5 linked regions of the Methanocaldococcus jannaschii DSM 2661 genome follow. The protein of the gene in region 4 binds, or shares a complex with, the protein of the main gene of each other region. Each region holds a gene or a part of one and is shown on either strand. Other genes may lie near its edges. The genes, in order: rpoE, MJ_RS01030, MJ_RS01020, MJ_RS05580 and MJ_RS00195.

Region 1 (2,816 bases), 610 kb from region 4 along the record:
TATGAGTATATTGGAGTTAAAAGAAGAGCTAAAAGATTAACTTACTCCTTCTTTTGTGGTTGCTTCCATTCCATGTAGCCACATTTTCCACATGCGTATCTGTTTAAGTGCTCAGCCATGAAAACTCCAGGACCACATCTTGGACAGGTCTTCTTCAATCTAATAACTTTATCTCCTTCAATCTTGTAGTATTTGTATTTTGCTGTTTTTTTCCCTTTTGTCATTATTCTCCCTCCTCAGCTGCTGTTTCTTCTTCTATTTTATTTTTTCTTAAAATGTGTTCTCTCTCAACTAATTTTAACATTTCCTCATTATCATACAATTTAGCATAACCTCTTGCTCTCTGCATTCCAGCTTCTTCAACAATTTTTTCAACTATTAATAAATCCTTATTTGCGTTTAATATTGCTGCAAGCTTTAACTTGACATCTTTGAAGGTTGGTGTAGGTCCATCGTGGTCTACAATGAATCTGTATTCTTTTCTCTTTAACAATGGATTGTATCTTTCTGATAATATTTTTATTTCCATATTATCCCCTCTCTCAAATTTTTTTGAATTGTTTTAATATTTCTTCAATTTCTTGTTTTAGTTTTTTATTTATTTTTAGAACAACGATTCCTTCATCTGGCTGTCCATATAGAACATAAGTTCCGATAGGAAAGTATTTGATAACAATTAAAGCAAGTAAATCTTCTTCACCATCAACCAGTAGGGCGATGTTTCTATCATTTATTGTAGATAGATATTTAATACTTTCTATTGCTTCATCAGATATGCATCCAGGAGGATTTTTTACTTTAATAACTTTTTTAAATACATGGTTTATTTTAACAGGAATATTTCTTCTGGTTTTTAAGTCAAAAATGGATAGTTTTGGGATTATGTTGTTTTCAATTGCAGTTTTTGTTACAATATCTCCAACAGTTACGATATCTCCATCTATATCTGGTAGTGTTTTATATACTTTTCCAAAGGGCTTTTTTAATTTTTCCCTCAACTCCTCTGGAAGCACCAGCATATCAATTCCTCTACTCTTTCACACTTAATGCATACTTTCCTTTAATATCTATTCCTGCCTTTTTAGCAATCTCTGATTTCTCTGGATTTATAACTATTAAAAGCCCTATCCAGTTTTCACTTGTTGGAGAGTGGCATATTGGACATATTTCATCATTTGTTAAGTATTTACATTTTAAACATGCTCTCATAAGCTCACCTTATTCTTGATTTTGCTTTTTAGCTTTTTCCTCCTCAATCCACTCTAATTTTCCCAAGTATGGCTGTCTCATGGTTAATGCTATCTTACTACCTCTCTTTCTTTCTGCCTTCAAACTTATAGCAACAATCCTTGCCCTAACATAATCTCCAATCTCCAAAACCTTTCCAGTCTCTTTTCCAATAATTGCCTCCCTCTTAGGGTCGTAAGATACATAGTCATCCATAATCTGTGAAACATGAATTAATCCATCTAAAGGTCCCAACCTTACAAAGCTACCAAACTCAACAACATCAACGACCTCTCCCTCAATAAGTTCATACATCTCTGGGATATAAACGAGAGTCTCAAATACAACTGGATGATATGCTGAACCATCACCATGCACTACTTTACCTTCTCCAATGTCTTTTACATCTACAATGGATAAAACAAATCCAACATCTTTATCTAATCTTCCTTCATATTTTTCCATGAGAATTTTTTTTACTGTCTCTTTTAAATCCTTACCAAACTCTTCTGGTGGAACTTTTACAACATCTGCAATCTCTAAAATTTTATACATAAGATATTCACCTCTGAATCAGTTAAATTTAATAAAAAAAGAGTAACTAATCGTCATATTAGTGAGATTATAAAAAACAATAAATAATTAATGTAATTATTAATTTTGCCACAAACCTATATTTATAATTAACCATACAAAAATTGTTATAAGTTATGAAACGAAAAGTATATATATGAGAAAATTCATTTTAAAGAGTGCTTACAACCTGAGATAAAGAGGACCCGTAGCCTAGCCTGGATAGGGCACCGGCCTTCTAAGCCGGGGGTCGGGGGTTCAAATCCCCTCGGGTCCGCCAATTTTTCTATTTTTTATCCGATTGCTCCGGTGGTGTAGTCCGGCCAATCATGCGGGCCTTTCGAGCCCGCGACCCGGGTTCAAATCCCGGCCGGAGCATCATTATATCATAAAAGTATATATCTATTTATTTAAATTAATAAAATAACTAATAACCATAAATGTTATTTTATAAATAATGCTACAGTAAGACATGAAAATTGGAAACAGAATGATATGATGGATACTTTCTTAAATACTTATCTTATTATTTTGTTGATAATATGGTTAATCTTAAAGAACTCTCCCAAAATGAAGTATTGGAACTTATAAATTATGTTAAATCATTAAGGAAGCAAAATTTTAGCTATTCTCAAATATCTAAAAAGATTGAAATTGAAAGGAATATTAAAATTTCCAAATCTACGATTATTAGATGGTGTAAAAATAGCAATAATCCATTCAATAAAACAAAATTTATAGATTTATCACCTTCTCCTGAGCTTTCTTATATAATAGGGGTTTATTTTGGAGATGCTAACATTTATTACAGAAAAAAGACAGGAAGTTACTATTTTAGGATTAAGGTTGTTGATAAAGACTTTGTAGATGTTGTTAAAAATAGTTTGATAAAAATTGGATTAAATCCAACAATTAGCTATGTGGAAGAGAAAACAAGAAGTAATAGGTGGCATGTTGAAGCGAGCAGTAAAAGTTTGTATAAATTTTTAAGTCAAAACAAAGAAGAACTTTTTAAA
Region 2 (2,799 bases), 780 kb from region 4 along the record:
TGAGAGGAGAAGAAATTGTTATTGTAAATGCTGAGATGGTAGTTATTACAGGTAACAAGGACTGGATTATAAAAACCTACCAAGAGGAAAGAGAGAAGAAAAACGTTGCTAACCCAAGAAGATTTGGGCCGAAATTCCCAAGAAGACCAGATGATATATTAAGAAGAACAATTAGAAAGATGCTTCCATACAAAAAACCAAAAGGAAGAGAGGCATTTAAGAGAGTTAAAGTTTATGTTGGAAATCCTAAAAACTTAACAGTTGATGAAAAAATAAGCCACAAATTAAACACCACCAAATATATAACATTAGCTGAGTTAAGCAAACACTTAGGAGCGAAGTTCTGAGGTGATTAAATGGGAAAAATTGTTATAACAGTTGGTAAAAGAAAAAGAGCTATTGCGAGAGCAGTAGCAAGAGAAGGGAAGGGAAGAATAAGAATAAACAAAATACCTATTGAGTTAATTGAGCCCAAATATAAGAGAATGAAGTTAATGGAACCAATTTTATTAGCTGGAGAGGAAGTTATTAGCCAAATGGATATTGATGTTACAGTTAAAGGCGGAGGAGTAATGGGACAAATGGATGCTGCAAGAACAGCTATTGGTAAAGCTATTGTTGAATTTACAGGTAGCAAAGAGTTGAGAGACAAGTTCTTAGCTTACGACAGAACATTATTGGTTAGCGATGCAAGAAGAACCGAACCACACAAACCAAGTAGGTCAACAAAGGGTCCAAGAGCAAAGAGACAAAAGTCATACAGATAAATTTATTTTACAATTTTTGGAAAGATATTATCTTTTCTTTTATTTTGGGTGAGAAACATGATGTTCCCTATTAGATGTTTTTCCTGTGGTAATGTTATCGCTGAAGTTTTTGAAGAGTACAAAGAGAGAATTTTAAAAGGAGAGAATCCAAAAGATGTTTTGGATGATTTAGGCATTAAAAAATACTGCTGTAGAAGAATGTTTATCTCTTACAGAATAGGAGAGGATGGAAGAGAAATTATTGATGAAATAATAGCTCATGACGAGAGATATCTATAATTAGATTTTTAAACTTATTATTCTTTTTAACGGGGCCGTGGGGTAGCCTGGATATCCTGTGCGCTTGGGGGGCGTGCGACCCGGGTTCAAGTCCCGGCGGCCCCACCATTTGATATTTTATATATTTCAGAGGTGAGATATTGAAATTAACAAAATTTGAGATTGCAAGGATATTGGGAGCGAGAAGTTTGCAGATATCAAGTGGAGCATATGCAACAATAGAAACAAAATGTGATAGCTCATTGAAAATAGCTTATGAAGAAATTAAACAAGGAAAAGTTCCTTTAAAACCAATAAGACCGGTAAAAGCTTAATTGTTTTTAACTACAGTGGGGCTGAACGTAGTGAAGCTCCACTCTGAGGTATAGTAATCGCCCATGGGCGAGTAATGAAACCGAAGCGTAGCTTCGAGCTACAAAATCCAAAGGATTTTGTTAAATCCGTAGGATTTCATCTGATAGGAGAAGGCATAAACAATTAAATTATAATTATTTTTTAATTGAGGTGGATGTAATTGACAAATGTTATTATTGAAAAAATAAGTGCAAAAGAAGTTTTTAAAGGAGCTAAAATTAAGGTAATGATTACAACAATGACAAATATTTCTATTGGCTATGACATCATTGAAGTGAATAATCCAGAGGAAGCAATAGCTGATGTTGAAAATGTTATAGCCCCAGAACTCATTGGATATCCAGCAACTGACATTGATTTTATTGATTCATTAATTTGTGAAACATCAGTTAATAATCCTACTGTAGCAATGGGAATTTCTATTAGCGTAGCAAGAGCGGCTTCAAACAGCTTAGATATTCCTTTATTTAAATTTTTAGGGGGAGCTTTAACAACTGAACTACCAATAGTTGCTTCTGGCATATTAGTTGATAAAGATAAGAATGAGTTAATTCCAATAGTCATGGCTGATTCCATTGAAGATATAGTTAATTTATATCTAAAGCTCACAGATGTCTTATCTCATGATTATAGTATTGTAAATATTGATGGAGCATACACATGCAAGGACATATTTAATGAAATTCCAAAGATTAGGAATTTGATAGATGAAATTAAAGAAGATGAGGATTTAGATATATTATTGGGACTTAGTTCTAAAAAGGAAACTGTTAAAGATAAGGATTTATCTCAGATTGATTACTTAGAGGTTGAAGAGCCTGTTGAATTTGATGGATTTCTATGCACGGACAGCATTTATGAGGAAAGTGATTTTGTTAAAGTTTTCCCATATGAAATGGGAACAATAACTGAGATGTATTATTACATAAACTACATTATGGATAAAGGGCTTTATCCAGTAATATTTGGAAATAACTCATCATTTGCTCACATTGCAGTTAGTTTCAAGGTTCCTTTTTTAAGACCTAAGCTATCTTCAAATGTGCTAAATGAAGTTTGGAACATAGAGAGAACCATAATGAATCCAAATATAAGGAGGTTTTAGCTCCATATTTTATTTTAAATTTTAATTATTGTTTTCCGATATCATTTCCGATAATTATATATATCAAGTAGTAATCTTAATCAATTATTAAATCAATTATTAACATTTTAGAGGTGGTAATAATGGCTGTAACAATAGATTACAGCTTATGTAAAGGGGCAGAGTGTGCAGAATGTGTAAATAACTGCCCAATGGAAGTTTTTGAAATTGAGGGAGATAAAGTAGTTGTTGCAAGACCTGATGACTGCACTTATTGTGGAGTCTGTGAAGATGTCTGTCCAACAGGAGCTGTAA
Region 3 (2,948 bases), 780 kb from region 4 along the record:
GATAGCTTAGGTCTTAAAAAAGGAACCTTGAAACTAACTGCAATGTGAGCAAATGATGAGTTATTTCCAAATATTACTGGATAAAGCCCTTTATCCATAATGTAGTTTATGTAATAATACATCTCAGTTATTGTTCCCATTTCATATGGGAAAACTTTAACAAAATCACTTTCCTCATAAATGCTGTCCGTGCATAGAAATCCATCAAATTCAACAGGCTCTTCAACCTCTAAGTAATCAATCTGAGATAAATCCTTATCTTTAACAGTTTCCTTTTTAGAACTAAGTCCCAATAATATATCTAAATCCTCATCTTCTTTAATTTCATCTATCAAATTCCTAATCTTTGGAATTTCATTAAATATGTCCTTGCATGTGTATGCTCCATCAATATTTACAATACTATAATCATGAGATAAGACATCTGTGAGCTTTAGATATAAATTAACTATATCTTCAATGGAATCAGCCATGACTATTGGAATTAACTCATTCTTATCTTTATCAACTAATATGCCAGAAGCAACTATTGGTAGTTCAGTTGTTAAAGCTCCCCCTAAAAATTTAAATAAAGGAATATCTAAGCTGTTTGAAGCCGCTCTTGCTACGCTAATAGAAATTCCCATTGCTACAGTAGGATTATTAACTGATGTTTCACAAATTAATGAATCAATAAAATCAATGTCAGTTGCTGGATATCCAATGAGTTCTGGGGCTATAACATTTTCAACATCAGCTATTGCTTCCTCTGGATTATTCACTTCAATGATGTCATAGCCAATAGAAATATTTGTCATTGTTGTAATCATTACCTTAATTTTAGCTCCTTTAAAAACTTCTTTTGCACTTATTTTTTCAATAATAACATTTGTCAATTACATCCACCTCAATTAAAAAATAATTATAATTTAATTGTTTATGCCTTCTCCTATCAGATGAAATCCTACGGATTTAACAAAATCCTTTGGATTTTGTAGCTCGAAGCTACGCTTCGGTTTCATTACTCGCCCATGGGCGATTACTATACCTCAGAGTGGAGCTTCACTACGTTCAGCCCCACTGTAGTTAAAAACAATTAAGCTTTTACCGGTCTTATTGGTTTTAAAGGAACTTTTCCTTGTTTAATTTCTTCATAAGCTATTTTCAATGAGCTATCACATTTTGTTTCTATTGTTGCATATGCTCCACTTGATATCTGCAAACTTCTCGCTCCCAATATCCTTGCAATCTCAAATTTTGTTAATTTCAATATCTCACCTCTGAAATATATAAAATATCAAATGGTGGGGCCGCCGGGACTTGAACCCGGGTCGCACGCCCCCCAAGCGCACAGGATATCCAGGCTACCCCACGGCCCCGTTAAAAAGAATAATAAGTTTAAAAATCTAATTATAGATATCTCTCGTCATGAGCTATTATTTCATCAATAATTTCTCTTCCATCCTCTCCTATTCTGTAAGAGATAAACATTCTTCTACAGCAGTATTTTTTAATGCCTAAATCATCCAAAACATCTTTTGGATTCTCTCCTTTTAAAATTCTCTCTTTGTACTCTTCAAAAACTTCAGCGATAACATTACCACAGGAAAAACATCTAATAGGGAACATCATGTTTCTCACCCAAAATAAAAGAAAAGATAATATCTTTCCAAAAATTGTAAAATAAATTTATCTGTATGACTTTTGTCTCTTTGCTCTTGGACCCTTTGTTGACCTACTTGGTTTGTGTGGTTCGGTTCTTCTTGCATCGCTAACCAATAATGTTCTGTCGTAAGCTAAGAACTTGTCTCTCAACTCTTTGCTACCTGTAAATTCAACAATAGCTTTACCAATAGCTGTTCTTGCAGCATCCATTTGTCCCATTACTCCTCCGCCTTTAACTGTAACATCAATATCCATTTGGCTAATAACTTCCTCTCCAGCTAATAAAATTGGTTCCATTAACTTCATTCTCTTATATTTGGGCTCAATTAACTCAATAGGTATTTTGTTTATTCTTATTCTTCCCTTCCCTTCTCTTGCTACTGCTCTCGCAATAGCTCTTTTTCTTTTACCAACTGTTATAACAATTTTTCCCATTTAATCACCTCAGAACTTCGCTCCTAAGTGTTTGCTTAACTCAGCTAATGTTATATATTTGGTGGTGTTTAATTTGTGGCTTATTTTTTCATCAACTGTTAAGTTTTTAGGATTTCCAACATAAACTTTAACTCTCTTAAATGCCTCTCTTCCTTTTGGTTTTTTGTATGGAAGCATCTTTCTAATTGTTCTTCTTAATATATCATCTGGTCTTCTTGGGAATTTCGGCCCAAATCTTCTTGGGTTAGCAACGTTTTTCTTCTCTCTTTCCTCTTGGTAGGTTTTTATAATCCAGTCCTTGTTACCTGTAATAACTACCATCTCAGCATTTACAATAACAATTTCTTCTCCTCTCAAAACTCTTTTTGCTACTTCTGAAGCCAATCTTCCCAATATCGCTCCTTCAGCATCTATTACTGTCATAACTATCACCGTGTTTTAATCCAGTTTATATTTACGCCATAATTTTAACATTTGAACCTTTTGGATTTCTTTTTATTAGCTCTTCAATTGTTATTGCTTCTCCTCCAGCTTCTTTAATTAATTTTTTAGCTGTTTCTGAGAATGCAAATGCAGCAACGACAACCTTGTGCTCTAACTTCCCAGCTCCTAAAACTTTACCAGGAACTAAAACAACATCTCCTTCTTTTGTGTATCTGTTTATCTTACTTAAATTTACCTCTGCTCTCCTTCTTCTTGGTTTTGCTAACCTTCTTGCAATATCCTTCCAAATCTTTGCCTGATTTTTATAACTTTCCTGCTTTAATATCTCAATTAACTTAACCAACCTTGGGTTTGTAGCTGTTATTTTCTTTGCCATATATATCACCGTGTTTTCCTTCAAACCTTTTATAATTATTATAAGGTTT
Region 4 (2,895 bases):
GTAGGGTTTGGAATCTCAAAGAGGGAGCATGTTGAGGAAATAACTGAAATAGCTGATGGAGCTATTGTAGGAAGTGCGATTGTTAAGATTGTTGAAAAACATTTAGATGAGAATGGACAAATAAAGGATGAGGAAAAATTCCTAAAGGAGTTGGAGGAGTTTGTTAAAAATCTAAAGGAAGGGACTAAAAAGAAGGCTAAAGTAGCTATAAAAAATTAACAGAATATTCAAATAAAGAAATATTTTTATAGGACAATAAAAGTAAAAAATAAATATGAGAAAAAAATATTTGTAAGGATGCATCACATTTATTACATCATTACCTTGAGTCTCTCTTTTAACCTAATTTTTGTCATTAATTATATTTAAACAAAATGGTAGGGAGGAGTAACCTTGAAGGTCACAGACCACATACTGGTTCCAAAGCATGAAATAGTTCCAAAAGAAGAAGTTGAGGAGATTTTGAAGAGATACAATATAAAGATTCAGCAACTACCAAAAATTTATGAAGACGACCCTGTTATTCAGGAAATTGGAGCTAAAGAAGGAGATGTTGTTAGAGTAATTAGAAAAAGTCCAACGGCTGGAGTTAGTATAGCTTATAGATTAGTTATTAAAAGGATTATTTAAAAAATAGGTGGCAATTATGAGAGAATTAGTAGATGCTTATTTTAAAGAACATGGTTTAATAGACCACCAGATAGAGTCATACAACGATTTTGTAGAAAATAGATTACAAAAAATTATTGATGAAGTTGGATATATTGAAACAGAGATTACTGGAGGGTATAAAGTTAAATTAGGGAAAATTAAAGTAGGAAAACCAGTTATTAAAGAAGCTGATGGTTCAATAAGACCAATAACTCCAATGGAAGCAAGAATCAGAGATTTAACATATTCAGTTCCATTATATTTAGAAATGACCCCTATTATTGGTGAAGGAGAAGATGCAAGGGAAGGGGAAACTGTTGAAGTTTATATCGGAGAACTTCCAGTAATGCTTGGTTCAAAAATCTGCCACTTGTATGGAAAATCAAGAGAAGAGCTTATAGACCTGGGAGAAGACCCTGAAGACCCATTTGGCTATTTTATAATTAATGGAACTGAAAAAGTATTAATTACTCAGGAAGATTTAATTCCAAATAGAATTTTATGTGAGAAGGCAGAGAGAAGTGGAAAGATAGTAGATGTTGCAAAAGTGTTTTCAACAAGACACGGATTTAGGGCTTTATGTACTGTTGAAAGACATCCAGATGGTTTGTTGTATGCTACATTCCCTGGAATGCCTGGGCAGATACCATTGGTTATATTAATGAAAGCACTTGGGGCTGAGACAGATAAAGATATCATTGAGTCAATTGATGATGAAAGATTCTTTATGGAGATTGTTTTAAACATTCAAGAGATTAGGGAAGAGCATAACATAAACTCCCCTGAAGATGCTTTGGAGTTTATTGGAAAGAGAGTAGCTCCAGGGCAGGCAAAGGATTATAGATTAAAGAGAGCAGAAACAGTTTTATGTAACTATTTACTGCCCCATTTAGGAGTTACAAAAGAAGATTTCCCAAAGAAAATTAGGTTCTTAGGAATAATGGCAAGAAACGCTTTAGAACTTTACTTTGGATATAGAGGAGAAGATGATAAAGACCACTACGCATATAAAAGAGCTAAATTAGCTGGGGACTTAATGGAAGATTTGTTTAGATATGCGTTTAGCCAACTTGTTAAGGATATAAAATATCAATTAGAGAGACAAACATTAAGGAACAAAACTCCTTCAATTCAAGCTGCTGTAAGGAGCGATATATTAACCGAGAGAATTAAACACGCTATGGCAACAGGAACATGGGTTGGAGGAAAAACTGGGGTTAGCCAGCTCTTAGATAGAACAAGTTACTTAGCAACAAACTCTCAATTGAGGAGAATAGTTTCACCATTATCAAGGTCACAGCCACACTTTGAAGCGAGAGAACTGCATGGAACTCATTGGGGTAAAATCTGCCCTTCAGAAACTCCAGAAGGTCCAAACTGTGGTCTTGTTAAAAACTTTGCTATAATGTGTAAAGTTACAAGAGAAGAAGATGATAGCAAAGTTATTGAGCTATTAAAATCCTTTGGAATAAATGTTTCTTAAAAGAAACTTTATTTATTATGTTTTTTCTGAGTTTTTGTTGATGTTTAATTTTAATCTTTTCAAAATCAATAAAAATCTCTCTTAGGTGAAAAACTTGGCATCAAGGGAAGTAAATATTTATGTTAATGGAAAGTTAGTTGGAACTACAGACAAACCAGAAGAACTTGTTAATTTTATTAGGGAAAAAAGAAGAAAAGGAGAGCTCCCTCAATATACAACAGTTGCTTACAATGAAGAAAGTAATGACATTCATATAAACACGGATGCTGGAAGGATTGTTAGACCTTTAATAGTTGTAGAAAATGGAAAACCAAAACTAACTAAAGAACATATTGAAAAATTAAAGAAAGGAGAAATTACATTCTCAGATTTAGTTAAAGAAGGAGTTATTGAATATTTAGACGCTGAAGAGGAAGAAAATGCCTATATTGCTCTATCTGAAGAAGAATTGACTGAGAAACACACACACTTAGAGATAGACCCATTAACCATATTAGGTATTGGGGCAGGGGTTGCTCCTTATCCAGAACACAACTCAGCACCAAGAATTACAATGGCTGCAGCAATGGGGAAGCAGTCATTAGGAATTCCAATGAGCAATATAAAATGGAGATTAGATACAAGAGGGCATTATCTCCACTATCCACAAGTTCCAATTGTTAGGACAAAACACCAAGAGATTTTAGGTTTCGATAAAAGACCAGCAGGGCAGAACTTCGTTGTAGCTATTATGAGCTATGAAGGATACAACATGGAGGATG
Region 5 (2,984 bases), 930 kb from region 4 along the record:
TAAAGCACAACTTTAAGCCATATCCCAAGGAGATTAAGTTTTTAAAAGAGTTTATTGAGTTTTTGAGAGAATATATTAATGTTATTTTAATTAAAGGAAATCATGATACTTTTATATCATCTGCTGGCTACGAAATCTTTGATTATTTTGAACTTGGTAATTATTTAATCTTTCATGGGGATAAAGAGATAAAAATAGATAGAGATTTATTAAAAGAGAAGTTTTGGATTTTAGGGCATGAACATCCTTCAATAAAACTTAGAGATGATGTTGGTGCTATTCTAAAATTTCCTACCTATTTATTAAACAAGAACTATATTGTTTTACCCGCTTTTAACCCTTTATCTCCTGGGAATGATTTAATCAATAACTCTGCATCATCCAAAATTATAAAGAAGAGTTACTTAGAGGCAGAGGTTATAGCAATAACTGATATTGGTCTGCTAAATTTTGGGACTCTTAGAGATTTGAGAGAGTTTGCTAAAACACATTTATGACTATTCTTTTAGATAGAATGTCATATTATCCTCATTCAATATTATTCCTTTCTTCCATTTTACAAATAAGTAGTATTTATCTTTTTTGTCATCTGAAAGCTCTTTTTCAATTCTTTTAGCTATAATTCTCACAGGATTTTTCCCAATTCTCTCTTCAAAGTCCTTAAAACTTTCAAATTTTTTTGCTTCTCTCTCTTCAATAATTTTCCACATATATTTCTTTTTAATTTCTGGAAGTAATTCTAAGGTATGTAATCTTGTGGTTATTGGTGGGCATTCATTAAAGAATCTCACAAACCTATCCTCCTGTATTTTAACGGCTTCCATTACTACATATAAAAGTTCTGATTTAGCTGTTGGAGTTAGTTGTTCATATTTAATCATTCTTCTAACGTGGTCTATTTTATCTCTCTTACCTTTTCCAATATAGACTCTTTCACCTAATTCAATATCTACATTTGGTTTTGGAATCATCTCCATTAATAAAAACTGATATTCTCCAAGCCCTTGAACTATAGGTTCATCAGGTTTGTCGGGATAACCGTAAGGTAAATAATCCAAAACCCATGCGTAGTTTTCAAATTTTTGTGGCTTATTTTTTTTAGGAAATCTCATTCTTTCATCGTTTCCTTTTTTATATTGCCCTCTAACCATAAAATTTCACCCTTCATTTAAATCTACGAATATATCGGAGCAATAAACACCCTGGACTTAATTTACACCTCCGAGCGTAGCGAGGAGGTGTTAGGTTTTGATGAAACCGAAGCATTAGCTTCGGGCTATGAAAACTCGGAGAGTTTTCATTTAACTTTTTCTAAAAGTTTCATTTAAATTTACAAATTTAAAGGAGTAATAAAAAAATTAAATATATTTCCTAACGATTTCTAAGATTTCCTCAGCATTTTCTGGCAATTCTCTTTTGTAATATATTGCTCTCAAATCATCTAAATCTTCAGGTAATATATCAGCTATTTTAACTGCTGTTTTTTCATCTATTCCTAAAGATATTAACTCTTCAACCAATTTTTTTGCCTCTTCTTTATCTAATTTGGCAAACTTTTGTAAATAATCTAAAGCACATCCCTGTTCGTAAGATAACTCTCCAATTTGGGCTCTATTATACATAATTTCAGCAGCCTCTGATACTGTTACATACCTCTCTCCAAGGATTTTTTTGCCTATCATTCTCTCCCTCTTAGCTTGATACAATAAAAATATAATTTAATAATTTATTTCTGGAGTTGTATTTAAATCAAGGAAAAATAATTAAAGTGTTTAATTAATAGAGATTTTTATGAAATTAAATATTTATGCAGTAGCAGGTCTTAAATGCTGTGGGTAAGCAATGATTTGTTTGTATTTTCCTCCATCTCTTACTTTAACAATAAATGCTCTTCCCTGCTTACCAACAACAATCCCTGTTCTTCCATGAAATCTTGGGTGTGGCATTCCCTTATGGACTGATGGATCTATAACTATATGGACATACTCTCCTTCTTTAAACTCTCTCAAAGCTCTTGTTATTGGATAGAGACCTCTTTCTCTTGGGTGTTTTGATAACTTCTTTCTTGTTTTTCTTCTAAATCCTTCACTCATTTGAACCATAATTCTCACCTTTTTGAATAGGTTTTTAAATGAGGCATTAATTGCCTCTGAAAGAGGCAACTTAATGCATCTGTTTTGATCAACCTTTTTCTAAAAGGTTGTTATCGTGTATTTTCAAAACATCTAATTCCTTACAGATACAGTTTTTATTTAATATAGATGAGACTGATGGGTTTGTTCTCCCATCATCTCCACTGATTAGCTCTTTTATATATAATCCACCATCACAATATATAATCATCTCAAAATGATTGTCATCTACTTTACTGGTTTTAACTTTATATACCTTACGGATTCTCTCTAAATCAGCTCTTCTATGTAAAACCCTTTTTGGTGTTTTTTGATAGATAGTTCTATTTTCAAGTTCTTTTTCAAGGAGTTTTAGTTCTTCATCAGTAATTTTATCAGAGCATTCAACTAAAGCCCTATATGTTTTTCTATGTGGAGTGTTTTTAAATATAACTTTATCCTTCCTAACACCAAACTCTAAGTTTAAAACCTCTACTCTACCATCCTTATTAATTTCCTCAGCAATTTTATTTAAATCAATTTTTCTTATCTTTGGCTCTTTAATCTCTAAAACAAATGGTCTTCCATCTCCAAGCATTCTTACATCAATATCTTCTCTCCCAGCTCCATGGAATTTTGCATCTACTCCTTTTGTTGCCTCTAAGAATGGTTTGGCAATAATTTCTTCAACTGATATTGGATATTTTTTACCTGTGTAGTTGCAGAGCTCACAACCTTTTCCTCTACACTTTCTGCAAGGCCATCTTGTTTGTGGAATCCCCCTAACTAATTTTCTATATCTTCCTTTAATAAATAAAGGATTTATTTGTAGATAGATTTCTTCAGTGTATGGATTTATATGCACAACAATAT

Evidence for each region.
Region 1: MJ_RS05580 (region 4) and rpoE share a complex: the UniProt entries of both Methanocaldococcus jannaschii proteins name them as parts of the RNA polymerase complex.
Region 2: MJ_RS05580 (region 4) and MJ_RS01030 share a complex: the UniProt entries of both Methanocaldococcus jannaschii proteins name them as parts of the RNA polymerase complex.
Region 3: MJ_RS05580 (region 4) and MJ_RS01020 share a complex: the UniProt entries of both Methanocaldococcus jannaschii proteins name them as parts of the RNA polymerase complex.
Region 5: MJ_RS05580 (region 4) and MJ_RS00195 share a complex: the UniProt entries of both Methanocaldococcus jannaschii proteins name them as parts of the RNA polymerase complex.

Annotation. Positions count from the first base shown.
Region 1 is NC_000909.1:356,766-359,581, forward strand. Bases 1-2,790 are described here. They hold rpoE (DNA-directed RNA polymerase), read right to left. Parts: upstream 1,783-2,790; coding sequence 1,219-1,782; downstream 1-1,218. Other genes in these bases: MJ_RS02060 (M50 family metallopeptidase), read left to right, coding at 1-40; MJ_RS02065 (30S ribosomal protein S27ae), read right to left, coding at 42-224; MJ_RS02070 (30S ribosomal protein S24e), read right to left, coding at 224-529; MJ_RS02075 (GTP-dependent dephospho-CoA kinase family protein), read right to left, coding at 543-1,019; spt4 (transcription elongation factor subunit Spt4), read right to left, coding at 1,030-1,209. Outside these bases: more of MJ_RS02100, read left to right, coding at 2,791-2,816. UniProt on the Methanocaldococcus jannaschii protein: DNA-dependent RNA polymerase (RNAP) catalyzes the transcription of DNA into RNA using the four ribonucleoside triphosphates as substrates.
Region 2 is NC_000909.1:189,755-192,553, forward strand. What follows is about bases 1-2,773. They hold MJ_RS01030 (DNA-directed RNA polymerase subunit K), read left to right. Parts: upstream 1-1,186; coding sequence 1,187-1,360; downstream 1,361-2,773. Other genes in these bases: rplM (50S ribosomal protein L13), read left to right, coding at 1-347; MJ_RS01015 (30S ribosomal protein S9), read left to right, coding at 357-767; MJ_RS01020 (DNA-directed RNA polymerase subunit N), read left to right, coding at 825-1,046; MJ_RS01035 (phosphopyruvate hydratase family protein), read left to right, coding at 1,561-2,505; MJ_RS01040 (4Fe-4S dicluster domain-containing protein), read left to right, coding at 2,628-2,773. Also shown: more of MJ_RS01040, read left to right, coding at 2,774-2,799. UniProt on the Methanocaldococcus jannaschii protein: DNA-dependent RNA polymerase (RNAP) catalyzes the transcription of DNA into RNA using the four ribonucleoside triphosphates as substrates.
Region 3 is NC_000909.1:189,242-192,189, reverse strand. The notes cover bases 1-2,922. They hold MJ_RS01020 (DNA-directed RNA polymerase subunit N), read right to left. Parts: upstream 1,612-2,922; coding sequence 1,390-1,611; downstream 1-1,389. Other genes in these bases: MJ_RS01005 (50S ribosomal protein L18e), read right to left, coding at 2,534-2,899; rplM (50S ribosomal protein L13), read right to left, coding at 2,089-2,502; MJ_RS01015 (30S ribosomal protein S9), read right to left, coding at 1,669-2,079; MJ_RS01030 (DNA-directed RNA polymerase subunit K), read right to left, coding at 1,076-1,249; MJ_RS01035 (phosphopyruvate hydratase family protein), read right to left, coding at 1-875. UniProt on the Methanocaldococcus jannaschii protein: DNA-dependent RNA polymerase (RNAP) catalyzes the transcription of DNA into RNA using the four ribonucleoside triphosphates as substrates.
Region 4 is NC_000909.1:970,368-973,262, forward strand. What follows is about bases 22-2,890. They hold MJ_RS05580 (DNA-directed RNA polymerase subunit B''), read left to right. Parts: upstream 22-646; coding sequence 647-2,134; downstream 2,135-2,890. Other genes in these bases: trpA (tryptophan synthase subunit alpha), read left to right, coding at 22-219; MJ_RS05575 (DNA-directed RNA polymerase subunit H), read left to right, coding at 394-630; rpoB (DNA-directed RNA polymerase subunit B), read left to right, coding at 2,220-2,890. Outside these bases: more of trpA, read left to right, coding at 1-21; more of rpoB, read left to right, coding at 2,891-2,895. UniProt on the Methanocaldococcus jannaschii protein: DNA-dependent RNA polymerase (RNAP) catalyzes the transcription of DNA into RNA using the four ribonucleoside triphosphates as substrates. The Rpo2 subunit (Rpo2N and Rpo2C in this organism) is implicated in DNA promoter recognition and in nucleotide binding.
Region 5 is NC_000909.1:38,293-41,276, forward strand. What follows is about bases 21-2,978. They hold MJ_RS00195 (RNA polymerase Rpb4 family protein), read right to left. Parts: upstream 1,683-2,978; coding sequence 1,359-1,682; downstream 21-1,358. Other genes in these bases: MJ_RS00185 (metallophosphoesterase), read left to right, coding at 21-497; MJ_RS00190 (DUF655 domain-containing protein), read right to left, coding at 498-1,151; MJ_RS00200 (50S ribosomal protein L21e), read right to left, coding at 1,806-2,102; MJ_RS00205 (tRNA pseudouridine(54/55) synthase Pus10), read right to left, coding at 2,182-2,978. Also shown: more of MJ_RS00185, read left to right, coding at 1-20; more of MJ_RS00205, read right to left, coding at 2,979-2,984. UniProt on the Methanocaldococcus jannaschii protein: DNA-dependent RNA polymerase (RNAP) catalyzes the transcription of DNA into RNA using the four ribonucleoside triphosphates as substrates. This subunit is less well bound than the others.